Thermobifida halotolerans: one gene and its partner. Each later gene encodes a partner of the first gene's protein in a complex. Links are inferred from orthologs where the notes say so. Each region holds a gene or a part of one and is shown in the gene's direction. Other genes may lie near its edges. The genes, in order: uvrA and mfd.

The links.
Region 2: the proteins of uvrA (region 1) and mfd are in contact, whole or in part, in a crystal structure (PDB 4DFC), measured with the Escherichia coli proteins. The link is inferred for Thermobifida halotolerans from one-to-one orthologs.

Annotation. Positions count from the first base shown.
Region 1 is NZ_CP063196.1:2,799,219-2,814,099, reverse strand. What follows is about bases 6,403-9,836. They hold uvrA (excinuclease ABC subunit UvrA), read left to right. Parts: upstream 6,403-6,798; coding sequence 6,799-9,636; downstream 9,637-9,836. Other genes in these bases: NI17_RS12535 (RDD family protein), read left to right, coding at 9,731-9,836; NI17_RS12545 (TerC family protein), read left to right, coding at 6,403-6,496. Outside these bases: putative cytokinetic ring protein SteA, read left to right, coding at 1-409; NI17_RS12565 (copper transporter), read left to right, coding at 406-1,443; NI17_RS12560 (hypothetical protein), read left to right, coding at 1,457-2,407; murein biosynthesis integral membrane protein MurJ, read left to right, coding at 2,474-4,093; NI17_RS12550 (glycosyltransferase family 4 protein), read left to right, coding at 4,090-5,187; more of NI17_RS12545, read left to right, coding at 5,483-6,402; more of NI17_RS12535, read left to right, coding at 9,837-10,357; NI17_RS12530 (Rieske (2Fe-2S) protein), read left to right, coding at 10,442-10,858; NI17_RS12525 (mechanosensitive ion channel family protein), read right to left, coding at 10,878-12,017; excinuclease ABC subunit UvrC, read left to right, coding at 12,223-14,220; RNase adapter RapZ, read left to right, coding at 14,249-14,881. UniProt on the Escherichia coli protein: The UvrABC repair system catalyzes the recognition and processing of DNA lesions. UvrA is an ATPase and a DNA-binding protein. A damage recognition complex composed of 2 UvrA and 2 UvrB subunits scans DNA for abnormalities.
Region 2 is NZ_CP063196.1:5,184,928-5,200,463, reverse strand. Bases 9,232-13,320 are described here. They hold mfd (transcription-repair coupling factor), read left to right. Parts: upstream 9,232-9,535; coding sequence 9,536-13,120; downstream 13,121-13,320. Other genes in these bases: NI17_RS22940 (hypothetical protein), read left to right, coding at 13,247-13,320. In the rest of the region: NI17_RS22985 (Ppx/GppA phosphatase family protein), read right to left, coding at 249-1,238; NI17_RS22980 (DUF501 domain-containing protein), read right to left, coding at 1,235-1,804; NI17_RS22975 (FtsB family cell division protein), read right to left, coding at 1,880-2,353; eno (phosphopyruvate hydratase), read right to left, coding at 2,430-3,713; NI17_RS22965 (sulfite exporter TauE/SafE family protein), read left to right, coding at 4,126-5,037; NI17_RS22960 (FtsW/RodA/SpoVE family cell cycle protein), read left to right, coding at 5,157-6,611; NI17_RS22955 (nucleoside triphosphate pyrophosphohydrolase), read right to left, coding at 6,840-7,562; cysC (adenylyl-sulfate kinase), read right to left, coding at 7,602-9,080; more of NI17_RS22940, read left to right, coding at 13,321-13,426; NI17_RS22935 (globin domain-containing protein), read right to left, coding at 13,492-14,676; NI17_RS22930 (Rrf2 family transcriptional regulator), read right to left, coding at 14,810-15,253; NI17_RS22925 (glycosyltransferase family 28 protein), read left to right, coding at 15,374-15,536. UniProt on the Escherichia coli protein: Couples transcription and DNA repair by recognizing RNA polymerase (RNAP) stalled at DNA lesions. Mediates ATP-dependent release of RNAP and its truncated transcript from the DNA, and recruitment of nucleotide excision repair machinery to the damaged site.

The DNA of each region.
Region 1 (14,881 bases):
GCCCGGGCTGCGCCGCCTCACCGAACTGGGGTACGAGGCCGTCGTCTTCCCGGCCACCGGGACCAGTGAGGACGTGGCGATGATGCTCGCCGACGACGCCGGAGCCGCGCTCATCGTCGCGGTCGGAACCCACGCCACCCTCGAGGAGTTCCTGGACAAGGGACGCGCGGGGATGGCCAGCACCTTCCTCACCCGCCTCCGGGTCGGCGGCAAGCTCGTCGACGCCAAGGGCGTCAGCCGCCTCCACCGCAGCCGCATCTCACCGTGGACGCTGCTGCTGCTCGTGGCGGCCAGCCTGCTCACCATCGTCGTCGCGGCCTACAGCTCTCCGGCGGGCCAGGTCTACATGACCTTCCTCGCCGTGCGGTGGGACGCGTTCCTCTACTGGCTCACGGGGCTCTTCGCGTGATCGACTTCCGTTACCACCTGGTCTCCACCGTCGCGATCTTCCTGGCGCTCACCGTCGGCATCGTGCTGGGAACCACCATGCTGCAGGATCCGCTGCTGCACACGCTCAAGGCCGAGACCTCGCAACTGCGCGAACAGAGCGAGCGGCTGCGCACGGACAAGGACCGCGCCGACCGGCTCAACGCGGGCAACGCCGAACTCGTCGCCGCCTACGCGGAGGCGATGCTCGACCGTCGGCTCACCGGCGTGCGCGTCGTGGTGGTGGAGCCCCCCGGGGTGGACGCCGCCTCCCGCGAGGAGATCGCCGAGCTGGTGCGCGGCGCCGGCGGAACGGTCACCGGCCGTCTGGTCCTCACCGACAGCTACCTCGACCCCGGCGAGTCCGACGCCGTCGAGGAGATCGCCGACCGGTGGAGCGAAGAGGGCGACGAGGCCGAAGGCAACCCCTACGAGCGGGCCGGAGCCGGGATCGCGCGGGCGGTGCTCGCCGGGGGAGAGGACACCGAGGGCGCGCGGCGGGGGGACGGGTTCGACCCCCGGGCGCTCATCGACGAATACGTCGAGGCCGGACTGCTCGCCGTGCACGGCGAGCCCGCCTCGGGCGCCGACACGGCACTGCTGCTGGCCCCCGCCGAGCCCTTCGCGCTCTCCGACGGCCGCGAGGACAGCGACGCCACCCCTCCCGCGAACGCGATGGTGCTGGCGCTGGCGCGCGCCCTCGAGCGGGCGGGCGGCGGCACCGTCCTGGCCGGGGCGCCGAACGCGGACGGCCCCACCGGCGTCATCCGGCAGGCGCGGGCCGAGGAGGCCCGGTTCACCACCGTGGACACGGCGGGCACCCCCGCGGGCGACGTCGTCACCGTGCTGGCGCTGGCGCTGGCCGACGAGGGCCGCAACGGCCACTACGGGATCGGCGCGGGGGTCGAGGGCTTCCTGCCCGCCTCGCTGCCCACCCCCCGTCCCGACCCGACCCCCGAGCCGTCGGTCGGCGGCGTCTCGACCGACGACGTCTCCTCGACCGGCAACGAGTCATAGCGAGTCCTCACCCATGTCCTCTCTGCTCTCTCCGCTCTCCGCCGCCCACCGCGCACGTCCCGGGCGGCGGGGCGGCCACACGCCGCGCCGACGGGCGCGCACGGCCGCGAACCTGACGGGCGCGGCCGTCGGCGCGGTCGCCGCCCGGGGCCTGTACACGGTGCTGACCGGCCGGTGGGGTGCGGAAGGCGACGCCTCCCGCACCCCCTGGCACCGCGTCAACTTCCGGGGCGAACGGGTCACCCTGCTGGAGGGCCCCGCCCTGGCGGCCGGAGCGTGCGCGGGGATCGCCCTCACTCCGGGGGCGCGCCCCGGGCTGCGTGCGGCGGCCGTGCTCGCCGGATGCGGCGCGGCGGCGTTCGGCGCCTACGACGACCTGTACGGCTCGCAGGACTCCCGGGGCTTTGGGGGGCATCTGCGGGCGCTGGCCCGCGGCCGTGTGACCACCGGGGCGGTCAAGATCGCGGGCATCGGCGCGAGCGGACTGGCCGCCGCCGCGGCACTGACCCGCGACCCCGTGGACGTGCTCGTCAACGGCGCGCTCATCGCGGGCAGCGCCAACCTGCTCAACCTGTTCGACCTGCGGCCGGGACGCGCGGCCAAGGTGGGGCTGCTGGCGGGAGCCTCGGCGCTGGCCCGTCCCGCCGCCGCGGCGGTCGCCGCCCCGGCGCTGGGGGCGACCGCCGCCCTGCTCCCCGAGGACCTGGGGGAGCGGGCGATGCTCGGTGACGCGGGAGCCAACGCCCTGGGCGCACTGCTGGGGGTGGCCGCCGCGGCGGGCCTGTCGCGGCGTGTCCGCGTCGGACTGCTCGCCGGAGTGGTCGGCCTGACCGCGGCCAGCGAGTTCGTGAGCTTCACCAGGGTCATCGCGACGACTCCGCCGCTGCGCCGCCTCGACGAGTGGGGGCGCAGGCCGCCTCCCGTCCCCGTCCCCCGGCCCGTGCCGGCGCTGCGCCCGGGGTGAGCGCGCCGGACCGCGGGCAACGCCCGTGACCGGTGCGGCCGACTGACGGAAGGGAGCGGACCGGCGGTGGTCAGGGAACGGGGAACAGCGGCCTCCCTGGCGGGAGCCGCGGTGCTCATCGGCGTCGCCACGGTCTTCGCGCGCATCGCCGGGTTCGGCCGCACCGTCGTGTTCGCGCACACGGTCGGGGAGAACTGCCTGGGAACCGCCTACGTCACCGCCAACCAGGTGCCGACGGTGCTGTACGAGATCGTCATCGGCGGCGCGCTGTCGGGGGTGGTCGTGCCGGTGCTGGCCGCCGCGGCCCGCCGGGGAGACGCCGAGTACGTGCGCCGCACCGCGTCGGCGCTCGTCACCTGGGTGGTGGTCGTCGCCGTGCCGCTGAGCCTGCTGCTCGCCGCGGCCTCGGAGACGGCGGCGCGGCTGCTGCTGGCCGGGACACCGGGGTGTGCCTCCGCCGAACTTCTCGCGCTCGCCGCGCGCTTCCTGGTGGTCTTCGCCCCGCAGGTCCTCTTCTACGGTCTGGCGGCGGTGCTGTACGGCGTCCTGCAGGCGCACCGGCGCTTCCTCGCCCCGGCGCTGGCGCCGCTGCTGTCCAGTCTCGTCGTCATCTGCGCCTACCTCGCCTTCCTCCCGTTGAGCGGGGGAGCCGACGACGTCGGCGCGCTTCCCGTCGCGGCCGAACTCGCCCTGTCGGCGGGCACCACCGCGGGGGTGGTCGCGCTGTTCCTCACCGCGCTCGTCCCGGTGCTGCGGATGCGGCTGGGACTGCGGCCCGCCCTGTCCTTCCCGCCCGGAGTCGCGCCCAGGGTGCGCTCCCTGGCCGTCGCCGCGCTGCTGCCGCTGGCCGCCATGCAGGTGACCCTGCTGGTGTCGATGTGGCTGGCCAACCACGGCGGCGGCGGGGGGACGGGGGTCCTCTACAGCTACGCCTGGACACTGTTCACCCTCCCCTACGGCATCGTCGCCGTTCCCATCGCGACGAGTGCGTTCACCGCCCTGGCGGAGCGCCACGGGGAGCGGGACCGGGACGGCTACGACCGGGTCCTGTCGGTCGGGACGCGTGCCTGCCTCATCGCCGTCACCGGTGCGGCCGTCGCGCTCGCCGCGGCGGCCGCACCGGTGGCCCGGCTGTTCGCGCACGACGGGGCCTACCCGTTGGAGGTGGCGCTGCTCGCGTACGCGCCCGGGGTCGTCGCCTTCGGGATGACGGCTCTGCTCAGCCGCGCCCTGTACGCCGTCCACCAGGGGCGCGCCGCCGCCGTGGCGCAGGTGAGCGGGTGGGCGGTGGCGGTGGTCGCGGCCGGGGGCGCGGTGGCGCTGTGGCCGCCCGGGCAGACGGTCGCCGCGTTGGGCGCGGGCACGTCGCTGGGGTTGGGGGTGGGCGCGGTGCTGCTGGCAGCGGCGGTGCTGCGGGTACGCGGACGGGCCGCGTTCACCTCTCTCGGCCGTACCACGGCGGCCTGTGCGCTGGGCGCGGCGGTGGGATACGGGTGCGGGGCGGGCACGACCGCGCTGCTGCCCACCGGTTCGACGCTGCTCGCCGCGGCCGCGGCGCTGCTCGGCGGGGCCGCGGCGGTACTGGGATACGGGGCGGCGGTGGCGGTGGTCGACGCCGCGGCGCTGCGCGCGGCGCTCACCCGCCGTGTCGGCGCGCGAGACACCACGGAGGAGACGTCGGAGTGAACGGGTTGCGGATCGTGTTGGCGCTGGCCACCAGCAGCGGGGGCGTGGGCAGCCACGTGCGGTCGCTGTGCTCCGGGCTGGGCGAGCGGGGCCACCGGGTGGCGGTGGTCGGCCCGGCGGCCACCGGGGAGCGGTTCGGCTTCACCGGAGCGGGCGTGCGCTTCGCCCCGCTGGAGGTGGGGGACCGTCCCCGCCCGCTCGGTGACGCCGCGGCGCTGCTGCGGCTGCGCGCGCTGCTGGCGGGCGCCGACGTGGTGCACGCGCACGGGGTGCGCGCGGGAGCGTTGGCGGCGCTGGCCCGTCCGGCCGCGCCGCTGGTGGCGACCCTGCACAACGCGCCGCCCGCCGGTGGCGGCGCCCTGCTGTTCGGGGCGCTGGAGCGGGTTCTGGCGCGGCGCGCGGACCTGGTCCTGGGGGTCTCCGGCGATCTGGTGGAACGGGCGCGCGCCCGGGGCGCGCGCCGGGTGGGACGGGCGCTGGTGCCCGCGCCCGCCATGGCCGCCTCCGGACGGGACCCGGCCGAGGTCCGCGCCGGTCTGGGGGTGGAGCCGGGACGGCCGCTGCTGGTGACCGTGGCCCGGCTGGCCGAGCAGAAGGGGCTTCCGGTGCTGCTGGACGCGGCCCGGTCGTGGGCGCGGCGCACGCCGCCGCCGCTGGTGGCGGTCGCCGGGGAGGGACCGCTGCGGGAGCGGACCGCCGCGCGGATCGCCGCCGAGGGCCTTCCGGTGCGGCTGCTGGGGCGGCGCAGCGACGTCGCCGACCTGCTCTCCGCCGCCGACGTGTTCGTCCTGGCGAGCGTGTGGGAGGGGCAGCCGCTGGTGGTCCAGGAGGCGCTGCGCGCCGGGGTCCCCGTGGTGGCCACGGACGTGGGGGGCGTCGCGGAGCTGACCGGGGACGCCGCGGCCCTGGTGCCGCGGGGGGACGCCGCCGCGCTGGCCGGGGCGGTGTCGCGGATCCTGGACGACGGCGCGCTCGCGGCGCGGATGCGGGCCCGCTCACGCGCGGCGGGAGCCGCGCTGCCCCTGCCGGGGGAGGACTGCGACCAGGTCATCGGCTACTACGCGGAGCTCGTCAACGGGCGAGCGCTCAGGTGAGGCCAGCCTCACCTTCTCTCCAAGCGAAAATGGCGGAACCGGTGGTTCTCCGCGCTCCGCGGTGGTGGCATCATGGACCCGGTGTCAAAAGTGGACGGAATTTTCTCGCCTCCGCTTCGTTGCACCGTTCGGTAGGGGAGTATCCCTTCGCGGCGGCGTCGTCATCACGGAACGCAATGGCGCGTTCCCGGTGCCGTCGGCCCACACCTGTGCCCCGTGGGCGGGAGAGACCTCCGGTTCTTGTCGTGTCCGCGCGAGTGAGGGCGGCCACCGCAACCGGAGGAGAGGAGCCCCAATGAACGTGCCCCTGTGGGTCTGGCTGGCGACCATCGTCGGAATCGTCGCGATCCTGGCCATCGACCTGGCCATCGTCGACCATCCGTGGAGCAGGAAGCGCGAACCCAAAGAGTTCAGCATGAGGGAGGCCTCCTGGTGGTCGGTCTTCTACATAGCCGTCGCGATCGTCTTCGGGTTCGGCATCTGGTATTTCGTGGGCTGGGAGAAGGCCGGTGAGTACTTCGCGGGCTACGTCACCGAGAAGAGCCTCAGCGTCGACAACCTCTTCGTCTTCTACCTGATCCTCACCTCCTTCGCGGTGCCCAAGAAGTACCAGCACGAGGTGCTGCTGATCGGCATCGTGCTGGCGCTGGTCATGCGCGGCGTCTTCATCGCCGTGGGCGCGCAGGCCATCAACGCCTGGAGCGAGGTCTTCTACCTGTTCGGCGCGTTCCTCATCTACACCGCGATCAAGATCGTCCGGGACAACGTCAAGGGCTCCGAGGAGGAGGAGACCGACTACACCAACAACTTCGCGGTGCGCATGGTCCGCAGGGTCTGGCCGGTCACCGACGGCTACCACGGTTCGCACCTGACGGTGAGGCTCGACGGCCGCCGCCACGTCACCCCGATGTTCATGGTCATCGTCGCCATCGGCGTCACCGACCTGGTCTTCGCGGTCGACTCGATCCCGGCGATCTTCGGTCTCACCCAGGACGCCTACCTGGTGTTCACCGCCAACGCCTTCGCGCTGCTGGGCCTGCGGGTCCTGTACTTCCTGCTGGCCGGACTCATGGACAAGCTGGCCTACATCAGTTGGGGCCTGGCCGCGATCATGGTGTTCATCGGCGTCAAGATGCTGCTGCACGCGCTGCACGAGAACGGGGTGCACGTCCCGGAGATCGGTACCGGACTGTCGCTGACGGTCATCCTCGGCGTGATGACCGTCACGGTCATCGCCAGCGTGCTCAAGGCCCGCAGCGACGCCAGGAAGCTGAGGAACCGCACCGGCAGCATCACCTCCGGCGAGTAGGCCCGCGGGCGGCGCGGAATCCTCGCGGGAAACCCGCACAGTCGAACAGGCGTACCCATAGAATGGGGTCTCGGTCGGAATGCGGCCGGGACCCCGCTGGTTATCGTGGGGAGAGCTTTCCCGAGGCGGCGCCGCCGTGCCGTCTTCCGCCCGCTTTCGGCAGAGACATCACTCACGACGCCGCGGGCGCGGGGCCGTCGAACGGCCTCCCGTACCGCCCGCGGGCGTCTGCCCACCCCTCGACGAGGAAGGATGGAGCGCACCGGCTCCCGGCAGCCGCCGGGGTCCACGCGCGAAGAGACATGGCCGATCGTCTGGTGATCCGCGGGGCCCGCGAGCACAACCTCAAGAACGTCTCCCTGGACCTGCCCCGGGACTCGATGATCGTGTTCACCGGGCTGTCCGGTTCGGGTAAGTCCTCGCTGGCCTTCGACACCATCTTCGCCGAGGGGCAGCGCCGCTACGTCGAGTCGCTGTCGGCCTACGCCCGCCAGTTCCTCGGCCAGATGGACAAGCCCGACGTCGACTTCATCGAGGGCCTGTCCCCGGCGGTGTCCATCGACCAGAAGTCCACCAGCCGCAACCCGCGCTCCACGGTCGGCACCATCACCGAGGTGTACGACTACCTGAGGCTGCTGTGGGCGCGCGTCGGCAGGCCGCACTGTCCCCGGTGCGGGAGGGAGATCTCCCGGCAGACCCCGCAGCAGATCGTCGACCGGGTGATGGAGCTCGCCGAGGGCACCCGCTTCCAGGTGCTGGCGCCCGTGGTGCGCGGACGCAAGGGCGAGTACGCCGAACTGTTCCGCAACCTGCAGGCCAAGGGCTTCACCAGGGCGCGGGTCGACGGCGCCCTGGTGCGGCTGGACGAGGCGCCCGCCCTCAAGAAGTACGAGACGCACGACATCGCCGTCGTCGTCGACCGGCTCAGCGTCAAGGCGTCGGCCGTCAAACGGCTGACCGACTCGGTGGAGACCGCGCTGCAGTTGGCGGGCGGCACCATCCTGCTGGAGTTCGTGGACCTGCCCGCCGACGACCCCGAGCGGGAGCGGATCTACTCCGAACACCTGTACTGCCCCTACGACGACCTGTCGTTCGAGGAGCTGGAGCCACGGTCGTTCTCCTTCAACTCGCCCTACGGGGCCTGTCCCGAGTGCGCGGGGCTGGGCACCCGCATGGAGGTCGACCCCGAACTGGTGGTGCCCGACCCCGCCAAGACCCTCAACGAGGGCGCCATCGCGCCGTGGAGCGGGGGAAGCCCCAGCGAGTACTTCACCCGCCTGATGCAGGCGCTGGGCGAGGCGATCGGCTTCGACCTGGACACCCCGTGGGAGAAGCTGTCCAGGGCGGCGCGCAGGGCGCTGCTCAACGGCCACGACACCCAGGTGCACGTCAGCTACCGCAACCGCTACGGGCGGCAGCGCGCCTACTACACCGACTTCGAGGGCGTGGTCAACTGGGTGCGCCGCCGCCACTCCGAGAGCGACAGCGACTTCGTGCGCGAGCGGCTCGAGGGCTACATGCGCGTGGTGCCCTGCCCGGCGTGCCAGGGCAGCCGCCTCAAGCCGGACGTGCTGGCGGTGACCGTCGGCGGACGCTCCATCGCCGAGGTCAGCGCGCTGCCGTTGAACGAGTGCGCGCGGTTTCTCGGTTCGCTGGAGCTGTCCGAACGCGACCGGGTCATCGCCGCCCAGGTGCTCAAGGAGATCAACGCCCGGCTCGGCTTCCTGCTGGACGTGGGTCTGGACTACCTCAGCCTCAGCCGTGCCGCCGGGACGCTGTCCGGCGGCGAGGCGCAGCGCATCCGGCTGGCCACCCAGATCGGCTCGGGGCTGGTCGGGGTGCTCTACGTGCTGGACGAGCCCTCCATCGGGCTGCACCAGCGCGACAACTTCCGGCTGCTGGAGACCCTGCAGCGGCTGCGCAACATCGGCAACACCCTGATCGTCGTCGAACACGACGAGGACACCATCCGCGCCGCGGACTGGGTGGTGGACATCGGTCCGGGGGCGGGCGAGCACGGCGGCCGGGTCGTGGTCTCCGGCCCGGTCCGGGAGTTGGTGGACAACCCCGAGTCGGTCACCGGCCAGTACCTGTCCGGGCGGCGCGCGATCGAGGTCCCGGACGTGCGGCGGTCCCGCGACGCCAGGCGCCAGCTCGTCGTCAAGGGGGCGCGCGAGAACAACCTGCGCGACCTGGACGTGGCCTTCCCGCTGGGCGTGTTCACCGCCGTCACCGGGGTGTCCGGCTCCGGCAAGTCCACACTGGTCAACGAGATCCTGTACAAGGCGCTGGCCAAGGAGCTCAACGGCGCGCGCGAGGTGCCGGGGCGCCACACCCGGGTCAACGGGACGAACCAGGTCGACAAGGTCGTGCACGTCGACCAGAGCCCCATCGGCCGCACCCCGCGGTCCAACCCGGCCACCTACACCGGCGTGTTCGACCACATCCGCAAGCTGTTCGCGCAGACCACCGAGGCGAAGGTGCGCGGATACCAGCCGGGGCGGTTCTCCTTCAACGTCAAGGGCGGCCGCTGCGAGGCGTGCGCGGGCGACGGCACGATCAGGATCGAGATGCAGTTCCTCCCCGACGTCTACGTGCCGTGCGAGGTCTGCCACGGCGCCCGGTACAACCGGGAGACGCTCGACGTGCACTACAAGGGCAGGACCATCGCCGACGTGCTGGACATGCCGATCGAGGAGGCGCTGGAGTTCTTCGAGCCGATCAGCGCCATCCGCCGCCACATGCAGACCCTCAACGACGTGGGTCTGGGCTATGTGCGACTCGGCCAGCCCGCCACCACCCTGTCGGGCGGCGAGGCGCAGCGGGTCAAGCTCGCCACCGAACTGCAGCGCCGCTCCACCGGGCGCACCGTCTACGTCCTGGACGAGCCCACCACGGGCCTGCACTTCGCCGACATCGAGAAGCTGCTGGGCGTGCTGGGACGCCTGGTGGACGCGGGCAACACCGTCATCGTCATCGAGCACAACCTCGACGTCGTCAAGACCGCCGACTACGTCATCGACATGGGACCCGAGGGGGGTGCGCGCGGCGGCACGGTGGTGGCGACCGGAACGCCGGAGGAGATCGCGGAGGTTCCGGAGAGTTACACGGGCCGGTTTCTCCGTAAGATTCTCACCTGAGGAATCGGCAGCGGATCTCCGCGGGGTCCTGTGCGCCCTGTCGCGCCCCGGGGTGTCCCGCGCGGGTCCGTACCAACACCGGAAGGCTGTCCCCATGACCCACCCCCCGCCCCGGGACCCCCGAGCGACCGCGGCACACGGCCCCGGACAGTGGCCGGTTCCCCGGCCGCCGGTGGCGTACACGGGCTACGGTCACCCGCTGTCGGCTTCCGTGCCGGGCACGGCGAGGCGGCACGGGCTGGCCTCGTGGGGGCAGCGGTGCCTGGCGCGCCTACTCGACACCTGCTTCGTGGCCGTCCCGCTGGGCGTGGTCCTGGTTCTCGCCTGGCTGCTCTGGTTCTTCCTCGCCTTGCTGGCCGACAGGACCGTCGAGTCCGCGAGCAGCGGAAGCATGATCTTCATGAGCGTGTGCGGGTTTTTGGCCTGCACGCTCTACGACGTCATCTTCCTGCGCAACTGGGGGCGCACCCCGGGCAGGATGATCGCCGGGATCGTGGTGGTGCCCGTGAACGGGGCGCCCAGGATCCCCCTCGACGCCCTCGTCGCCCGCTCCGCGCTCTTCCAGCTCCCGGCTCTGGCGACGTGGGCGCCTGTGTGGGCACTGGTCCTGGCCTACGGGCTGTGGGCGGTGCTGTTCTGCCTGTGGCCGCTGTGGGATGCGCCCAGCCGGCAGGGCGTGCACGACAAGGTCGCCCGGACTGTCGTGCTGCGGCAGGACTGAGCCGCCCGCCGCCCCGGGGCGGTCCGCCTCCGAACAGGTACTACATTGCGTAGTAGGTATGTTCGGACCACTCAGGGAGCTGTCATGACAACGGAGCCGTCGCCGTGCGCCTGCCGGATCAGCCGACGCACGATGCTGGCGGGCGCGGGCGCCACGGGAGCGGTGGCGCTCACCGCGGGGGCCTGCGGAACCGCGCCCAAGCCGCAGGACACGCTGCGCGGGCGGGTGGTGGCCCAGACCACCGACGTTCCCGAGGGCGGCGGACTCCTGGTGGTCGACGCCAAACTGGTGATCACCCAGCCCACGCCGGGCGAGTACCGGGCCTTCGGCGCGTCGTGCACCCACGGGGGCTGCACGATCCAGGAGGTCACCACCGACATCCACTGCCTGTGTCACCACAGCAGGTTCGACCTCAACGGGGAGGTGCTCCAGGGACCGGCCGTCGATCCGCTGGAGCCGTTCGAGGTGCGGGTGGAGGGCACCGACATCATCCTGGTCTGAGCCGGGGACGGCGCGGGGGTCAGTCGGCCTCGTCGACCCGCTCGCCGCCGACGGCGGCCGCGGCGGAGGAGTGGCGAAACGCCGAGGAGGGCCACATCGCGGCGTACCGCTGCTCCTCGCCGTCCATCCCGGTGAACTGGGTGCGGTTGCGCGGCAGCGCCTCGGGGAAGTTCTCGCGGATGTAGACGAGCATGTGTTCGCGCAGCTCCACCGAGAGCGTCCAGCGGGCGCTGGAGTCGGCGGCGCTCACCGTGGCGCGCACCTCGATCAGCCCGGAGTCCAGCACGTCGGTGACCTCCAGCGCCCAACTGCGGCCGTCCCACAGCGGGTGCCGGGTCACGAACGACTCGACCTCGGCGCGCAGCCGGTCCACCGGGACCTCCCAGTCGAGCCGGAACGCCACCACCCCGGTGATGTTGCTGCCGTGCTTGGTCCAGTTCTCGAACGGGGTGGTGGTGAAGTAGGACACCGGCAGGACCAGGCGGCGCTCGTCCCAGATGCGCACGGTCACGTTGGTGAGGGTCAGTTCCTCCACACGCCCCCACTCGCCCGCCACGACCACGACGTCGTTGATGCGCAGCGAGTCGCTGAACGCCAGTTGCAGCCCCGCGAACAGGTTGCCCAGCGTGGCCTGCGCCGCCACACCGGCGATGATGCCGATCAGACCGGCCGACGCCAGCAGCCCGGCGCCCAGGGCGGCGACGGCGGGGAAGGTGAACAGGATCGCCGCGACCGCCAGCAGGCCCAGGACCGTGGCCGCCACCCGGCGCAGCAGCCGCACCTGGGTCTGCAGCCTGCGGGAGCGCCGGTCGGCGTCACCGTTGTGAACGGCCAGGCGGGCCAGCACCGTGTCGGTGATGGCGTAGGCGACGGTCAGCCCCAGCCAGGTCAGGGAGGCGATCATCGCGATGCGCATGCCGTGCTGGAAGATCGGATACCAGAAGCGGGGGTTCTCGAACCCGCTGGCGTTGGGCAGCGCGAGGTTGATCCCCAGCACCGCGGCCGCGGCGTACGCCGAGTAGCGGCACCGCCGCACCAGGTGCTCGGCCACGCTCCACACCTTGGACAGCTGGTGAGTCAGCAACCAGTGCAGCACGGTGATCAGGAGCACCGAGACCGCGACGGCGACTCCCACCGCGATCCAGTTGCCGATTGACATCACTGGAGGAACCCCCTGAACGAAGCTCGGGAACGTAAAGTGTGCAACGCGAATACACGGACAACCTAGAACATCCCTATGCCGAACCGTGACATCCGCGGGGGTGAGTAACCGCATTCTCAAGGAAGCGCAGGCCTGCGGCTCCGGGCGGGCGGCGGGGGCGGACCGGGTGCGAGCAGTGCCGCCCCGCGACCACAATGGGACCATGACCGTCCGACCGACCCTGCGCCCCAAGCCCGGATCGATCCCCACCGACCCGGGGGTCTACCGCTTCCGGGACGAGCACGGCCGCGTGATCTACGTCGGCAAGGCCAAGAACCTGCGCGCGCGGCTGTCCTCCTACTTCCAGGACTTCGGCGCGCTGCACCCGCGCACCCAGTCCATGGTCTCCACCGCGGCCGACGTCGACTGGACGGTCGTGGGCACCGAGGTGGAGGCGCTGCAGTTGGAGTACTCCTGGATCAAGGAGTACGCCCCGCGCTTCAACGTCCGCTACCGCGACGACAAGAGCTACCCGTACCTCGCGGTCACGCTCAACGAGGAGTACCCCCGGGTGCAGGTGATGCGCGGCGCCAAACGCCGGGGAGTGCGCTACTTCGGGCCCTACTCCTACGCCTGGGCCATCCGCGACACCGTGGACCTGCTGCTGCGGGTCTTTCCGGTGCGGACCTGCTCGGCGGGGGTGTTCCGGCGCGCCCGCTCCAGTGGACGCCCCTGCCTGCTCGGCTACATCGACAAGTGCTCCGCGCCGTGCGTGGGCCGGATCGACGCGGCCGGGCACCGCGCGCTCGCCGAGGACTTCTGCGCCTTCATGGCGGGCGAGACCGGCCGGTTCCTCAGGGCGCTGGAGGCCGAGATGCGCCGGGCCGCCGCCGAGCAGGAGTACGAGCGCGCCGCGCGCCTGCGCGACGACGTCCAGGCGCTGCGCACGGTCATGGAGAAACAGGCGGTGGTCCTCGGCGACGGCACCGACTGCGACGTCATCGCCTTCGCCGAGGACCAGTTGGAGGCCGCCGTCCAGGTGTTCTACGTGCGCGGCGGACGCGTCCGCGGCGAACGCGGCTGGGTGGTCGACAAGGTCGAGGACGTCTCCACCGGACAGCTCGTCGAGCAGTTCCTCTCCCAGAACTACGGCGCGGCCGAAGCGGACGAGAGCACGGCGGGGGCCGCCGCGGCCATCCCCCGCGAGGTGCTCGTCTCGGCCGAGCCCGCCGACCGCGCCGCCGTCACCACCTGGCTGGCGGCGCGGCGCGGCGCGGCCGTGGACGTGCGGGTGCCGCAGCGCGGCGACAAGCGCGCCCTGATGGAGACCGTCGCCAAGAACGCCGAGCAGGCGCTGGCCCGGCACAAGAGCCAGCGCGCCTCCGACCTGACCACCCGCTCCAGGGCGCTGTCGGAGATCGCCGAGGCCCTGGGGCTGGCCGAGGCCCCGCTGCGCATCGAGTGCTTCGACGTCTCCGACCTCCAGGGCGAGCACGCGGTGGCGTCCATGGTGGTGTTCGAGGACGGCTTGGCCCGCAAGTCCGAGTACCGGCGGTTCAGCGTCCGCGGCGGCTCCGGAGCCGAGCACAGCGACGTGGCGGCGATGCACGAGGTCATCACCCGCCGGTTCACCCGCTACCTGGAGGAGAGCCAGCGTTCCGGCGAACTGGACACGCTGGGCGACAGCGGCGGCCACGCGGCCACGGACCGCTCCTCCGGCTCGTCCGCCCCCAGGTTCGCCTACCCGCCCAACCTGGTCGTCGTGGACGGCGGCCGCCCCCAGGTCGCGGCGGCCCGGCGGGCTCTGGAGGAGCTGGGCATCGAGGACGTGGCGGTGTGCGGCCTGGCCAAGCGGCTGGAGGAGGTGTGGGTGCCCGACGACGAGGACCCGATCATCCTGCCGCGCGCCAGCGAGGGCCTGTACCTGCTGCAGCGGGTCCGCGACGAGGCACACCGGTTCGCGATCTCCTACCATCGACGCAAGAGGGCCAGGGCGCTCACCGCCAGCGCCCTGGACGACATCCCGGGGCTGGGCCCCGTCCGGCGCGCCGCTCTGGTCAAGCACTTCGGATCGGTGCGACGCCTGGCGGAGGCCACGGTCACCGAGATCGCCGAGGTGCCCGGCATCGGGACGCGGACCGCGCAGACGATCCACGAGCGGCTCACCGGCACCGCCGACACCGGCGGGGCGCGTCACACACCATCGGACAACAGCGAGTGAGACAACCGAGACCATGGGAGATGAGCACGTGACGACCAGTCGGGGAGGCGACTTCTCACCGGAGATCGTCGTCGTGACGGGCATGTCGGGAGCCGGGCGCAGCACCGCCGCGCGGGCGCTGGAGGACCTCGACTGGTTCGTCGTCGACAACCTGCCGCCGGGGCTGCTGCCCACCATGATCGACCTCGCCGGACGCACCCACGGCGCGGTGCCGCGGGTGGCCGCCGTCGTCGACGTGCGCAGCATGGCCTTCACCGAGGACCTGCTGTCCTGCGTCGAGGAGCTGCGCAGCCGCGGTATCGCCGCCCGCGTGGTGTTCCTGGAGGCCGGCGACGACACCCTGGTGCGCCGCTTCGAGAGCGTGCGCCGCCCGCACCCGCTGCAGGGGGACGGGCGGCTGACCGACGGGATCAGCCGGGAGCGCGAGCTGCTGCGCTCCATCCGCGGCGAGGCCGACCTGGTCATCGACACCTCCCAGCTCAACGTGCACCAGCTCAAGGCCAAGATGGTGGGCTTCTTCGGGCGGGCCCGCGAGACCCACCTGCGCGCCAACGTGGTCTCCTTCGGGTTCAAGCACGGTCTTCCGGTCGACGCCGACCTGGTGCTCGACTGCCGGTTCCTGCCCAACCCGCACTGGGTTCCGGAGCTGAGGCCGATGACC
Region 2 (15,536 bases), 2.4 Mb from region 1 along the record:
ACACAAGACGAGATCTCGCCTCCCTCGTCCTGCTTGTGCATTCTTTCACAAGCATCCCCCGTCATCCAAGGCGCAGCTTGGAAAGGTTTAGACCAGGATAAAACGCCCAAAGAGCCTGTTTGGCCAGGTCAGAGCACATGTGAACGGATTCACAAGCCTGTGGCGACGTGACCCGGTTCACGTGTCCAGGGTCGAACGGCGGGACGAAAGCCCCTGGTCAGCCCACGGATACGGAGGACAGTACGGCGTTACTCCTCCCGGTACCCCTCCAGGGCCAGGCTCCAGGCGATGCCGTCCAGGATGTCATGCTCGCTCGCCACGAACTCGGCCGCCCCCGTCCGGGTCAGCACCCGCTCCAGGATGAGCGCGCCCGCACCGATCACGTCCACCCGCCCCGGGTGCATGACGCCGATCGCCGCGCGCCGCTCGTGCGGCATGGCCAGCAGTTCGGCGGTGATCTCCCGCAGTCGGCCGACCGGTACCCGGGCGTGGTGGATGCGCTCGGGATCGTAGGCGGGCAGCTCCTCCGCGATCCCCGCCACCGTCGTGGCCGTCCCCGCCACGCACACCACCGTCGCGGCCTCCGCCAGCGGGACGGTCGCCGCGGCCTCGTCCAGTGCCGCCTCGATGTCGGCGGTGGCCGCCGCGATCTGCTCGGCCGTGGGCGGATCGGAGTGGAAGTGCCGTTCGGTCATCCGTACACAGCCGATGTCGACCGAGCGGGCCGCGCGCACCGCGCCGTCGTCGCCGACGTGGCCGAGCACGAACTCGGTGGAGCCGCCGCCGATGTCCACCACCAGGTAGGGGCGGGGCAGCCCGGCCTCCGCCCCCTCGGCCTCCAGTTCGGCGGTCGCGCCCACGAAGGACAGCTCGGCCTCCTGGTCGCCGCTGATCACCTCGGGCTCCACCCCGATGATCCCGCGCACGCCCGCCACGAACTCGTCGCGGTTGGCGGCGTCCCGGGTTGCGCTGGTGGCCACCATGCGCACGGAGTCGGCCCCCAACTCGACCCCGTGGCCGCGCATCAGCTCGGCGTACTCGGTCAGCGCGTCGAAGGTGCGCCTCAGCGCCTCGGGGGCGAACGCTCCGGTGCGGTCCACGCCCTGGCCGAGCCGGACCACCTCCATGCGGCGCTCCACGTCCAGCAGTTGGACGTCGTCGCCGTCCGCGTCGATCACTCCCGCCACGAGCAGACGGATGGAATTGGTTCCGCAGTCGATGGCCGCGACCGTTCTCACTGGCCCCCGCCGTTCCTCTCGGTGTTGTCGGTGCTGTCGTCCACACACACGCACGGCCCCCGGTCCCACCACTCGGGCAGCTTGTCCAGGGCCTCCCGCCCGAGCGGGTTGCTCCCCGGCACGGCCAACTCGTGCGCGACCAGCGCGTGCAGGCACTTGACCCGCCTCGGCATGCCGCCCGCGCTCTGCATGCCCTCGGGCAGCGGCTCCACCCCGATCCTTCGGGCGAGGGCGTCGCGTTCGGCCACGTAGGACTCGTGCGCCTCGGCGTAGGCGGCGCGCAGTTCGGGATCGTCCTCCAGTCGCCCGGTCATCTCGCGCATCAGCCCGCTGCTCTCCAGCGTGCCGACGGCCGAGGCCGCGCGGGGACAGGTCAGGTAGTACAGGGTGGGAAACGGGGTGCCGTCCTCCAGGCGCGGCGCGGTGCGCACCACGTCGGGCAGCCCGCACGGGCACCGGTGCGCCACCTCGTGCACGCCGCGCGGCGGCCGTCCCAACTGGAGCCGGACGGCCGCGACGTCCTCGGCGGCGGCCCGACCGTCGGGATTGTGCTCTGCGGAAGTCATGACGCCTCTCAGCCTACTCCCGCCGGAAAGGCCGCGGCTCCGCTCCGCGCCTCCGGTCCGCCCGGAGCACGGTGTTCACGCGTCCGGCCGGTCCGCCTCGGCGACCGAGTCCCACAGCTCGACGAACCAGGGCTCCCGTGGACCGCTGTCCTCGACCTCCTCCTCCTCGGAGGTCTCGCCGAGGAGGATGTAGGCCTGTTCGTCCGGGTACTGGTAGTGCAGCCGGGAGCGGGCCTCGCGTTCGATGTGGGCGGGATCCTGCAACTCCTCGTAGCGTTCGGCGAGCTCCTGGACCGCCTGCCGGGTGTGCGCGCGCTCCTCCTTGAGCTGGGCGATCTGCGCGCGCTGGGCGATGTACTCGCGCAGCGGGTAGGCCAGGCTGAGCGCGATCACGCAGACCAGCAGCGCCAGGATGGCCGCGCGGCTGGTCAGCGCGGGCCTGCCGGTCGGCTCCGCGCCGGAGCCCCCGCGGTCGCGCGGCGCGGTGGCGTCCGCGGTCCGTCGGGACCGCCGCCGCGGGGAGCCGCCGCTCCCGCTGGGTGGCGACACGGAGGCGCCGGAGACCGGGGCCCCCGTCGTACGCGGACGGCGGCCCTTCGGCGGCTCCGGCGCCTTCGGCACGGGATCAGCCCTGCCGCGCGAAGCGCGGGAACGCGCCCGCTCCGGCGTAGACGGCCGCGTCGTCGAGCTCGTCCTCGATGCGCAGCAGCTGGTTGTACTTGGCGACCCGCTCACTGCGGGCGGGGGCGCCGGTCTTGATCTGCCCGGCGTTGGTGGCCACCGCGATGTCGGCGATGGTGGTGTCCTCGGTCTCGCCGGACCGGTGGCTGATCATCGCGGTGTAGCGGCTGTACTGGGCGAGCGCGACGGCGTCGAAGGTCTCGGTGAGCGTGCCGATCTGGTTCACCTTGACCAGCAGCGAGTTGGCGGCGCCCTCGTCGATACCGCGCCGCAGCCGCTCGGGGTTGGTGACGAACAGGTCGTCGCCGACGAGCTGGACCCGGTCGCCCAGGGCGGCGGTCAGGGACTTCCAGCCCGCCCAGTCCTCCTCGTCCAGCGGGTCCTCGATGGACACCAGCGGGTAGGCGTCGACCAGTTCGGTGTAGTAGGCGGCCATCTCCTCGGCGCTGCGGCTCCTGCCCTCGAACTGGTAGGCGCCGTCGGAGTGGAACTCGGTGGCGGCGACGTCCAGGGCCAGCGCGATGTCGCTGCCGGGGGTGTAGCCCGCCTTGGTGACGGCCTCGGTGATCAGGTCGAGCGCGGCGCGGTTGCTGTCGAGGTTGGGGGCGAACCCGCCCTCGTCGCCGACGCCGGTGGCCAGCCCGTGGGCCTTGAGCACCGCCTTGAGCGCCTGGTAGACCTCGGCGCCCCAGCGCAGCGCCTCACGGAAGCTCGGCGCCCCGATGGGGGCGATCATGAACTCCTGGATGTCGACGTTGGTGTCGGCGTGCGCGCCGCCGTTGAGGATGTTCATCATCGGCACCGGCAGCACGTGGGCGTTGGGGCCGCCCAGGTAGCGGAAGAGCGGAAGGTCGGCGCTCTCCGCGGCCGCCTTGGCCACGGCCAGGGACGCGCCCAGGATGGCGTTGGCGCCCAGGCGGGACTTGTCGGGGGTGCCGTCCAGGGTGATCAGCGCGTTGTCGATGAGCCGCTGCTCCTCGGCGCCGTAGCCCATGATCTCGTCGGAGATCTCCTCGTTCACCGCGGCGACGGCCTTCTCAACGCCCTTGCCGCCGTAGCGGTCGCCGCCGTCACGCAGCTCGACCGCCTCGAACTGGCCGGTGGACGCACCGCTGGGGACAGCCGCCCGGGCGGTCGTCCCGTCGTCGAGCAGAACCTCGACCTCGACCGTCGGGTTACCGCGGGAGTCGAGAATCTCCCGCGCCTGCACTGCCTCGATCGACGCCAACGTAGTACTCCATTTCCTCGCGTCTGTGCGTGGTCCCGGTCGGTCCGCGCACTGCGCTGTCCGAGACCCGGTCGGTGGGGTGACACCTCGTCACGCAACGGCACGGGAAAGTGTTCCTCGGCCACCGCGCGAACCACCCAGAGCCTACCGATCCGGGTACCGCGGCGTCTCCCCCACACCCCGGATTGGTTTAGTCCATTTTTCCCAATCCGCTGATCGACGGGGATATCCGGTTTCGCAACCATGAGACGCACCTCACTCCCGGGGTGCCGTTCCGGCGTGTCGCGAACCCGACGTCTCCTCGATACCCACAAAGGCGGACCGACACACCGCGACCCCTGGGCGACACGCGGGACCTTCGTCTACCATTCCTACCGAACAAGTAGAAAAAATCAGGAAGGCTCCCTCCGCGATGCAGACCCTCATCCTGCTGGGCGTGGTCGGCCTGCTGGCCCAACTCGTCGACGGCAGTCTCGGCATGGGCTACGGCGTCACCTCGACCACCCTGCTGCTGGCGGTCGGCGCGACACCGGCAGGCGCCTCCGCCACCGTCCACCTGGCCCAGATCGGCACCACCCTGTCGTCGGGTCTGTCGCACTGGCGGATGGGCAACGTCGACTGGCGGGTCGTACGACGCATCGCGATCCCCGGCGGAATCGGCGCGTTCGGCGGCGCCACCGTTCTGAGCAGCCTGTCCACCCAGGCCGCGGCCCCCCTGATGTCGGGCATCCTGCTGCTGCTGGGCTGCTACGTCCTCCTCCGCTTCACCGTCCGGGGACTGCCGAGCGGCAACCTCGGCAAGCCCCTGCGCGGTCGCTTCCTCACCCCGCTCGGCCTCGTCGGCGGATTCGTCGACGCCACCGGAGGAGGCGGCTGGGGCCCGGTCGGCACCTCCGCGCTGCTGGCCAGCGGCCGACTCGAACCGCGCAGGGTCGTCGGCTCGGTGGCCACCGGCGAGTTCATCGTGGCCCTCTCCGCCAGCGCGGGCTTCCTCACCGGCCTGGGCCACTCCGGGGTCAACCTGCCCTGGGCCGTCGCCCTCCTGATCGGCGGAGCCGCCGCCGCGCCCTTCGCCGCCTGGATCGTGCGCTACGTCCCCCCGCGCGTCCTGGGCTCCGTGGTCGGCGGCATGATCATCCTCACCAACGCCCACACCGTCATGAACAGCGACTGGCTGCCCGTCGACGGAACCGGACAGACCGCCGTCTACCTGCTGGTCCTCACCCTCTGGGCCGCCGCGACAGCCTGGTCCCTGCGCGCCCACCTGACCGACTCCGCGGCGGCACGCGCCGCCGCCCCGGAACCGGAGGCCGCACGCGGCTGACCCGCGCCCACCCTCCCCACCTGCGGCGACTCGCCACCCCGCCTCACCACCCGGAACCCGCCGTCCGCTTATAGTTCGCTATGTCCGCTGTGCCACCGCACAGACCAACGAGGCGGGACATGACCGACGAGACCACGCCCCGCCACGGGCGGCGGCGCAACACCGAACTGGCCATGCTGACCGTGGCTCTCTCGGTGTTCGCCATCGGTCTCGGCCTCGCCGGACTGCAACTGGACGGACGCGTACCCGACGTGCTGTGGACGTTCACCGCCGTCCTCGGCTCCGGCGCCCTGGCCGTCCACGTCGCACTGCGGTTCCTCGCACCCTGGGCCGATCCGCTGATCCTGCCGCTGACGGTCCTGCTCAACGGGATCGGCCTCATCCTCATCTGGGGCCTGCACGCCGAAGCCGGAGACTCCGACGCCACCGCCCCGCGGCAACTCATGTGGACCGGCCTGGGGCAACTCGCCTGCCTGGCCACGCTGCTCCTGGTACGCCGCCCCCAGCACCTGCAGCGCTACCCCTACCTGATGGCGCTCGCCGGACTCGCCCTGCTCGCCTCGCCCATGCTGCCCGTCGTCGGACTCGACCAGTACGGCGCCCGACGCTGGCTGTCGTTCGGCGACTTCACCGTGCAGCCCTCGGAGTTCGCCAAGATCCCGCTGGTGGTCTTCCTCGCCGCCTACCTCGGCGTGAAACGGGACGCCCTGTCCCTGGCCGCCACCCAGATCACGGTGCGCGGCGTCAAGATCTTCAGCGTGCCCCGGATGCGCGACATGGGACCGATGACGGCGGCGTGGGGAATCGCCATCCTCATCCTGGTCGGCACCAAGGACCTCGGCACCTCGCTGCTGCTGTTCACCCTGTTCCTGGCGATGCTCTACGCCGCCACCCAGCGCAAGTCGTGGGCGGGCATCGGCCTGGCGATGTTCCTCGCCGGAGCCTACGCCGCCCACCTGCTCTTCTGGCACGTCCAACAGCGCGTGACGATCTGGCTGCACGCCTTCTCCCCCGAGGTCTACCACGACCCCCAGGGCAGCCGGCAGGTGGTGGACGGCCTGTTCGCGCTCGCCGACGGCGGGCTGCTCGGCGTCGGCTTCGGCACCGGCCGAGCCTCCACCCTGTTCGCCGCCGACAGCGACCTGATCATGGTGTCGCTGGGCGAGAAGTTCGGCCTGGCCGGACTGGCGGCGGTCCTGGTGGCCACACTGCTGCTGGTGGAACGCGCCTTCCGGGCCGCGCTGGCCGCACGTGAGGTCTTCGTCAAGCTGATGACCACCGGCCTGGCCTTCCTGTGGGCCTTCCAGGTGTTCGTGGTGGTGGGCGGGATCACCCTGCTGATCCCGCTGAGCGGCATGACCTTCCCCCTGCTGGCCGTCGGCGGCTCCTCCCTGGTCACCAGCTGGATCGTCGTCGGACTGTGGCTGCGCGTGGGCGACCAGGCCCGCCGCCCCGCGGCAGCCTCCGAACACGACGGCGGCCCCACCGTGGAACTGCCGTCCACCGTGGTCGGCGAGGTGTGGAACCGGGCTCTCGCCGCCACCAGGAGCGCCGCCGACGGCTCGGCCTCCTGAGCGCCGCACGCCCCGGCTGCCTGCGGGACGGGGAAGGCCGGACGAAGCCGGGGACGGACGAGACGGGCTCCCCCGCCCCGCCACGGCACGAACACCCCGTGGGCCGTGCGGTCGGTCAACCGCTGTCCGGCCCACCAGAGGTGCCGCGCTTCGGCGGGGGCGGGGTCCACGGCCCCGGAGCCCGGCCCTCCGCCCCGAAGAGCGCTGTCCTGCTCGGGGTCGGGCCGACTACTCCGCCCAGTAGGAGCGCCACTGCTCGGGAGTGAGCCCGCGCGGGTCCAGACCGTCGGCGCGGGCCGCCTCCTCGGCGGCGCGCACCCGGGCGTCGAACCGGCGGGCCGCGGCGCGCAGGTCCATCTCCGGGTCGGCCGAACGGCGCCGTTCGGCCTCCACCGCCGCGAACAGCTCCCCGCCGGGACCGCCGTCGTCGCCGATCAGGTCCTCCGGCACGCCGTTGCGCGCGGCGCGCTTCTGCAACTCGTAGGCGAGCAGCGCGGCGGGCTGCGCGAACGGCACCCCGGCCAGGACGGACACGTCGGACCGCTCCCCCCTGGCCGCGCGCTCGGCGGCCTTGATGGCCTCCCAGTTGGCCCTGACCTCGTCGGCGCCCTCCACGGCCGTGTCGGAGAACACGTGCGGATGGCGGCGGACGAGCTTGGCGATGATGGCGTCGGCCACGTCGTCGATGGTGAAGCCGTCCGCCCCGCACTCGGCGGCGACCCGCGCGTGGAACACCACCTGGAGCAGGACGTCGCCCAGCTCCTCGGCGAGGGTGTCCCAGTCGCCGCGCTCGATGGTCTCCAGCGCCTCGTAGGCCTCCTCGATGAGGTACTTGGCGAGCGACCGGTGCGTCTGCTGGGCGTCCCACGGGCACTCGCGCCGCAATGTGTCCATGACCTCCACCAGCGCGACCAGCCGGTGCCCCGGGGGTGTGCCGTTGTGCTCGCTCATACCTCCCATTGTGGCGGACGCGCGGCGGAGGCCGCCGGATCAGCGCGGCAGCCAACCGCCGTCGCGCAGCGCCGCCACGACCCGCGCCACCGACTCCGCCTCGCTCTCCGCGGACGTGTCGATGACAAGATCGGCGTCCTCGGGCGCCTCGTACGGGTCGGAGACCCCGGTGAACTCGGGGATCTCCCCGGCGCGCGCCTTGGCGTACAGGCCCTTGCGGTCCCGTGCCTCGCACACCTCGATCGGGGTGGCCACGTACACCAGGAAGAAGTCGCCGGTGTCCTCGGCCATGCGCCGCACCTCGGCGCGGGTCGCCGCGTACGGCGCGATCGGCGCGCACACCGCCACACCGCCGTGCCGGGCGATCTCGGAGGCCACGTACCCGATCCGGCGGATGTTGAGGTCGCGGTCGGCCCGCGAGAACGTCAGCCCCGACGACAGCATGCGGCGCACCACGTCCCCGTCGAGCAGTGTCACCGTGCGCCCGGCCCGGCGGATCTCCTCGGCGACGCCGCGCGCCACCGTGGACTTGCCCGACCCCGACAGCCCGGTGAAGAAGAGGGTGAGGCCGCGGTCGGCGCGGGAGGGGCGCATCCGGGCCAGCGCGGCGGCCACCGGTTCGGGGGTGAACCACTCGGGCAGCGGCCTGCCGTGGTCCAGTGCCTCCGCCACGTCGGCCTCGGTCAGCTCCCGGCGGGCGTGCCCGGGCGCGGCCTCCTCGGCGGGCCGCCACCGCTGCCGCGCGGTGTCGTAGGCCCACTCCTCGGCGGCCAGCACCTTCACCGGGGCACCCGACGGCGGCTCGACCGCGCGGGCGCTCTCCAGGAGGACGTGGGTGGCCCCGTAGGCGGCGGCGACGTGCGCGGCGAGCAGGCCGTGCCGCTCGGCCGACCACTCGGGGGCGCCGTCGGCCGCCGCGACGGGCAGGGTGACGGCGGCGAACCGGGTGCCCTCCGGCAGCAGCGGACCGGCGGCGAGCACGGCGGGCGCGGCCCCCTCGGCGTCCAACGGGACGTCCACCAGCACCAGCAGGTCGGCGTCACCGAGGCGCTCCAGGGCGGCGCGGATCCGGGCGAGCGCGCGGTGGTGCAGCGGCCGGTCGGCGACCACGGCCAGCAGCGCCCGCCGCTCGTCCCGCGAGGACCGCACCTGCCGGGCGGTCAACCGCAGGGAACGCAGCGAACCGTACACCGGCGGGGCCGCCGGGCGGACCTCCCCGGCCAGGCGGACCGTCCCGTCCCGGTGGGTTTCGGTGACCGCCAGTTCCGCCAGCGGCGCGCCCTCGGGGTCGGTCAGCACCAGCGCGCGGGCGTCGGCGAACTCGTCGGGAACGGACAGCTCGACGGGCACCGGCCACGGCGCCCCCGCCGGGGGCGGCCCGGAGCGGCCGATCCGGGCGGCCTCGGCCCGCGTCATGAACCCCGGCAGCGGACAGCTCCCGGCCAGCAGCAACTCCAGGTGGGCCAGCCCCTGGGGCCCCGGAGTGAAGGCGGCGGGCCCTCCGGCTGGGTGGGTCATCACGGCTCCCTCGTCGATCGGACATCCCCGCCAAGGGTATTGGGAGCCGCGGAGAGGCCCGGGGGAAGGCACGGGCCCGAGGGGAGAGTCCCCGGGGGCCTCGGTCCGGGCTCCCCGAAAACCTCTCCCGGGCCCGGAACGCCCGGAAACTCTTCTCCCCGACGTCCCGGCACCGGTCACACGCCCCCTGGGGCGCGGGCCACCTGGAACCCTCCCCTGGTCGGGCCGCCGGGAGACCGGATTCCGGGAACACGGCGGGGTCCTTCCGTGTTGTTCTCCGAGCGGCCCGGTACGGCGGCCACCACCGTAGGCGACTCCGCCTCCACCGGTCACCCATACCTGATGCGGTCGGCACAGCGCCCCGCGTAGGCTGTATCCCGAGGAGTGCCGACTCCGCCTCCGTTTCGCGCCCGCCACGCGGCGGGCACCAACCATCACACGCCCCACCTGGTGATATGAGCCTTAATGGACTTCTCTCCGTCGTCACCGGCGACCCGGCCCTGAACCGGGCGATCGAGACCGCCCGCGGCGGCCGCGATCCCCACCTCGACATCGTCGCGCCCCCCGCGGCGCGTCCTTTCGTCGTGGCCGGACTCGCCTCCGACGCCCCCGTGGGCGCGGGACGCCCGATCCTGGCCGTCACCGCCACGGAACGTGAGGCCTCCGACCTGAGCAGTGCCCTCGGTTCGCTGCTGCCCGCCGACTCCGTGGCGCTGTTCCCCGCCTGGGAGACCCTGCCGCACGAGCGCCTGTCTCCCCGCTCCGACACCGTGGGGCAGCGCCTGGCGGTGCTGCGCCGCCTGGCCCACCCCGACCCCTCCGACCCGCTCACCGCGCCCCTTCGGGTGGTCGTCGCCCCCGTCCGCGCCGTCCTGCAGCCGCTGGTGGCCGGGCTCGGCGACCTCACACCGGTCCGGGTGCGCACGGGCGACTCCGTCGAACTGGACGAGGTGGTCCAGGCGCTGGTCGACGCGGGATACGCACGCGTCGACCTGGTGGAGAAGCGCGGCGACATCGCCGTGCGCGGCGGCATCCTCGACGTGTTCCCGCCCACCGAGGAACACCCGCTGCGCCTGGAGTTCTGGGGCGACTCCGTCGAGGAGATCCGCTACTTCCAGGTCGCCGACCAGCGTTCCATCACCGGGTCGGACCGCTTCGGCGGCGACGCCGGGGCCGGACTGTTCGCGCCGCCCTGCCGGGAACTGCTGCTCACCGACACCGTGCGGGAACGCGCCCGCGTCCTCGCCGCCGAACATCCGGCGCTCGCCGACGTCCTGGGCAAGCTCGCCGAAGGCGTCACGGTCGAGGGCATGGAGGCGTTCGCCCCGGTGCTCGCCGACCGCATGGAACTGCTGCTGGACCTGCTGCCCGAGGGAACCCACATCGTGGGCTGCGACCCCGAGCGCATCCGCACCCGCGCCCAGGAACTGGTCGCCACCAGCCAGGAGTTCCTCGACGCGTCCTGGATCAACGCGGCCTCCGGCGGTGCGGCCCCCATCGACCTGGGCGGCTCCGCCTACCAGTCGATCGCCGAACTCCGCTCGCGCGCCGACCAGCTCGGCCTGCCGTGGTGGACCGTCACCCCCTTCGACCCGGGTGTCTCCGCCACCGCCGAGGAGGACGACTCCGTACTCGTCGGAGCGTCGGCCGCGGACGCCTACCGGGGCGACACCGAGCGCGCGATCGCCGACGTCAAGTCCTGGCTGCACGACCGGTGGCGGGTCGTGCTGCTCACCCCCGGGCAGGGGCCGGCCGAACGGCTGACGTCCATGCTGCGCGACGCGGGCCTGGGCACGCAGTTGCGCGACTCCCTGCCCGAACCGCCCGACCCCGCCGTGGCGACGGTCACCACCGGACTGATCGAGCACGGCTTCGTGTGGCGCTCGGTGCGCCTGGTGGTGCTCACCGAGACCGACCTCGCCGGGCAGCGCTCCTCCACCCGCGACATGCGCCGGATGCCGAGCCGCCGCCGCGGCGGCGTCGATCCGCTCCAGCTCAAACCCGGCGACTACGTCGTGCACGAGCAGCACGGCATCGGCCGCTACATCGAGATGGTCAGCCGCAGCGTCCAGGGCGCCACCCGCGAGTACCTGGTCATCGAGTACGCGCCCTCCAAACGCGGCCAGCCCGGCGACCGGCTGTTCGTGCCCACCGACCAGTTGGACGAGGTCACCCGCTACGTCGGCGGCGACGCTCCCGCCCTGTCCAAGATGGGCGGCGCCGAGTGGACCAAGACCAAGAACCGGGCGCGCAAGGTCGTCCGGGAGATCGCCGGCGACCTGATCCGGCTGTACTCGGCGCGGCAGGCGTCGCCGGGGCACGCGTTCGCGCCGGACACCCCCTGGCAGCGGGAACTGGAGGACGCCTTCCCCTACGTGGAGACGCCCGACCAGCTCGCCGCGATCGAGGAGGTCAAGCGCGACATGGAGAAGTCGGTGCCCATGGACCGGCTGATCTGCGGCGACGTCGGCTACGGCAAGACCGAGGTGGCGGTGCGCGCGGCCTTCAAGGCGGTGCAGGACGGCAAACAGGTGGCGGTGCTGGTGCCCACCACCCTGCTGGTCCAGCAGCACCTGTCCACGTTCACCGAACGCTACGCGTCCTTCCCGGTCACGGTCCGGCCGATGTCGCGGTTCCAGACCGACGCCGACATCGAACGCACCCGCGAGGGCATGCTCAGCGGCGACGTCGACGTGGTGATCGGCACGCACCGGCTGCTCTCCCCCGAGACCCGGTTCAAGAACCTGGGGCTGGTGATCATCGACGAGGAGCAGCGGTTCGGCGTCGAGCACAAGGAGGCGCTCAAGCGGCTGCGCACCCAGGTGGACGTGCTGGCGATGTCGGCCACTCCCATCCCCCGCACCCTGGAGATGGGGCTCACCGGCATCCGCGAGATGACCACGATCCTCACCCCGCCCGAGGAGCGGCACCCGGTGCTCACCTTCGTCGGCCCCTACGACGAGAAGCAGATCGCGGCGGCCGTCCGGCGCGAGCTGATGCGCGAGGGCCAGGTGTTCTTCGTGCACAACCGGGTGGCCACGATCGACCGGGTCGCCGCCACGCTGAGCCGCCTGGTACCCGAGGCGCGCGTGGCCTACGCCCACGGCCAGATGAACGAGCAGCAGCTCGAACGGGTGATGGTCGACTTCTGGGAGAAGAACTTCGACGTCCTGGTCTCCACCACGATCGTGGAGTCGGGTCTGGACGTGCCCAACGCCAACACCCTGATCGTGGACCGGGCCGACAACTACGGCCTGTCGCAGCTGCACCAGCTGCGCGGCCGGGTGGGGCGCGGACGGGAGCGCGCCTACGCCTACTTCCTGTACCCGCCGGACAAGCCGCTCAGCGAGACCGCCCACGAGCGGCTGGCCACGGTCGCCCAGCACACCGAGACCGGCGCGGGCATGTACGTGGCGATGAAGGACCTGGAGATCCGGGGCGCGGGCAACATCCTGGGCACCGAGCAGTCCGGCAGCATCGCGGGCGTGGGCTTCGACCTGTACGTGCGCATGGTCGGCGAGGCGGTGCGCGAGCTGAAGGGCGGCCAGGACGCGGCCGAGGAGGTCGAGACCAGGGTCGAGCTGCCCATCGACGCGCACATCCCGCACGACTACGTGCCGGGGGAGCGGCTGCGGCTGGAGGCCTACCGCAGGATCTCCGAGGTCGCGGGCGAGGACGACATCGCCGCGGTCCGCGAGGAGCTGGTCGACCGCTACGGCGAGCCGCCGCAGCCGGTCGACAACCTGTTTGCGGTGGCGCGGTTCCGGGTGCTGGCCAGGAGTGCCGGACTCACCGACGTGGTCCTGCAGGGCAGCCAGGTCCGGTTCGCCCCGGTGGAGCTGCGCGAGTCCCAGCAGTTGCGGCTGCGTCGGCTCTACCCCAAGTCGATCCTCAAGAACGCCACCCACACCCTGCTGGTGCCGGTCCCCAAGGCCGGAGGCATCGGCGGGAAGCAGTTGCGCGACCGGGAACTGCTGAGGTGGTGCTCGGAGCTGGTGGAGGCGATCTTCGAGCCCGGCCGGAAGCGACCGCAGGGCTGATTTTCTCGGGTTCTCCACACTTCTACCGGTTTCCGCGGGTCCCCTGCACTCGTCCGGGCGGTGTCCGGCACGGCTCCACCGGGATGAGCGGCCGGGGCCGTCGCTGACGGGTGGAAAGGAGTCCGGATGGACATCCTGCTGGTGGCTCCGGTGGTCTTCGTCGTCCTCTTCGCCGTGGTTCTCCTGCTGCCGATCGGCGGGAAGAAGCGCCGCAGGGGCCGGAACGGACGCGAGGGCGCGGAGATCGGCGACTCCGGGGGCTGGGACTTCGACTGGGGCGGCGGAGACGGCGGCGGCGGGGACTGATTCGACGGCGGCGGCCCGCGCCGGTCAGCCGGCGCGGGCCGCGGCGGAGCGATTCGCCGGGGTGGTCAGCTCTCCGGGAGCCACAGGTCGGGGCCGAACACCTCGTAGTGGACCGCCCTGGCGGAAACACCCGCGGCCAGGATCTGGGCGCGGGCGTCGCGCATGAAGGGCACCGGGCCGCACAGGTAGACCTCGGCGTCGGCGGGGATCTCGACGTCGCCCAGGTCCATCCGGCCGGTCCGGCCGCCGTCGCCCTCCTCGTACCAGACGATCCGCTCTGCCCGCGGCAGCGCGTCGACCAGCTCCGCGGTCTCCTCGCGCAGCGCGTGGGCGTCGCGGGAGCGGTCGGCGTGCAGCGCCAGGACCCGGCGGGTGGCACCGGTGGCGGCGAGGTGGTGCAGCATGCCGACGATGGGGGTGCAGCCGATGCCCGCCGAGACGAGCACGAGCGGCCGGTCGCCGTCGGTGAGGACCACGTCGCCGAAGGGCGCGGAGACGGTGAGGCGGTCGCCCACGCGGGCGTCGGCGTGCAGCAGGGTGGACATCTCCCCGTCGGGGGCTCCCCTGCCGCCGCGGACCCGCTTGACGGTGATCCGCCTGCTCCGCTCGTCTCCGCCGGAGACGGAGTACTGGCGGAGCTGGTGGACTCCGTCGGGCATGCGCATGCGGACGCTGACGTACTGTCCGGGCCGGACCTCGGGGAGGGGTGCGTCGTCGTCGGGCCGCAGGGTGAGCGACACCACGTCGGGGGTCTCCTCGCGGCGGTCCACGATCGTCCACTCCCGCCAGGTGCGGCCGTTGACGGCGCCCTTCTCGGCGTAGATCCGGGCCTCCATCGCGATCAGCGCGCCGCCCATCAGCCAGTACACCTCGTCCCAGGCAGCGGCGACCTCGGGGGTGACGGCCTCGCCCAGGACGTCGGCGATCGCGCCGAACAGGTACTTGTGTACGACGACGTACTGGTCCTCGGTGACCCCGACGGCGGCGTGCTTGTGGGCGATCCGCGCCAGCATGGCGTCGGGGCGCTCGTCGGGACGGTCCAGCAGCGCGGTGGCGAATCCGGCGATGGACCCGGCGAGTGCCCTGCGCTGCTCCCCGTTGGCCTGGTTGGCCCGGTTGAACAGACCGTCGAGCAGTTCGGGACGGTCCGCGAACATCGTCGCGTAGAAACGGGCGGTGATCTGGTCGAGGTGGGCTCCCACGACCGGGAGCGTGGCACGGACGATCTCGGCGGACTGCGGTGACAGCATGCGCCCTCCAGGGGTTGGGGAGTTCGAGGACCCTTTAATTTGCATCTCAGATGCATATTAAAGAGCGCGCCTCCACTCCCCCATCCACCCCCCAGGAATCACCGGGGCACCACCTGTGCAGGTCGGAGCAGGTCTACGGCGTCTGCTCGGGAGGCTGGAGCGCCACCAGAATCTTCCCTGTGGGACTCGCCACAAGCGACTCGACGGTCACCTCGTCCAGTGCCGCGAAGAACGCCTCCTGCGCCCGACGCAGCTCGCCGCGCAGCCGACAGGCCTCCCGCAGCGGACAGGGCGGATCGTCCTCGCACCCCACGACGTCCCCCGCGCCCTCCAACTCCCGGACGATCGAGCCGACGGTCGCCGAGAACCCCGCCCGGGTGAGCCGCAGTCCGCCGCCGCGCCCCCGCCGCGCCTCCACCAGACCCATCTCACTGAGCCGCGCCACGGCCTTGGCCGCGTGCGTGTAGGGAACGGCCATCATCGCGGCCACCGAGCGCGTGGTGAGCGCCTCCTCCTCGGCGACGGCCAATCGCATCACGATACGCAGCGACAGGTCGGTGAAAACGGTCAGACGCATGCCACCACGGTATGCGCCTCCCGAACACACCACGGAAACAAACCGGCCATAACCCCGCAACCAGCGCACTATCACTTCAGGTAATGGCTACATAACCCTGAGTCATGTAATTATTGGGCCATGACCTCTTCACCCGTCCTGCTCGTGGCCGCCAACGGCGGGCACCTCGCCCAACTGTGGCCCCCGCGCCCCTGGTGGCACGGACACGAACGGTTCTGGATCACCCTGCGCACCGCCGACCTGGCCGCCCGGCAACCCCCCGAACCGGACGCCCGGCCGCGCC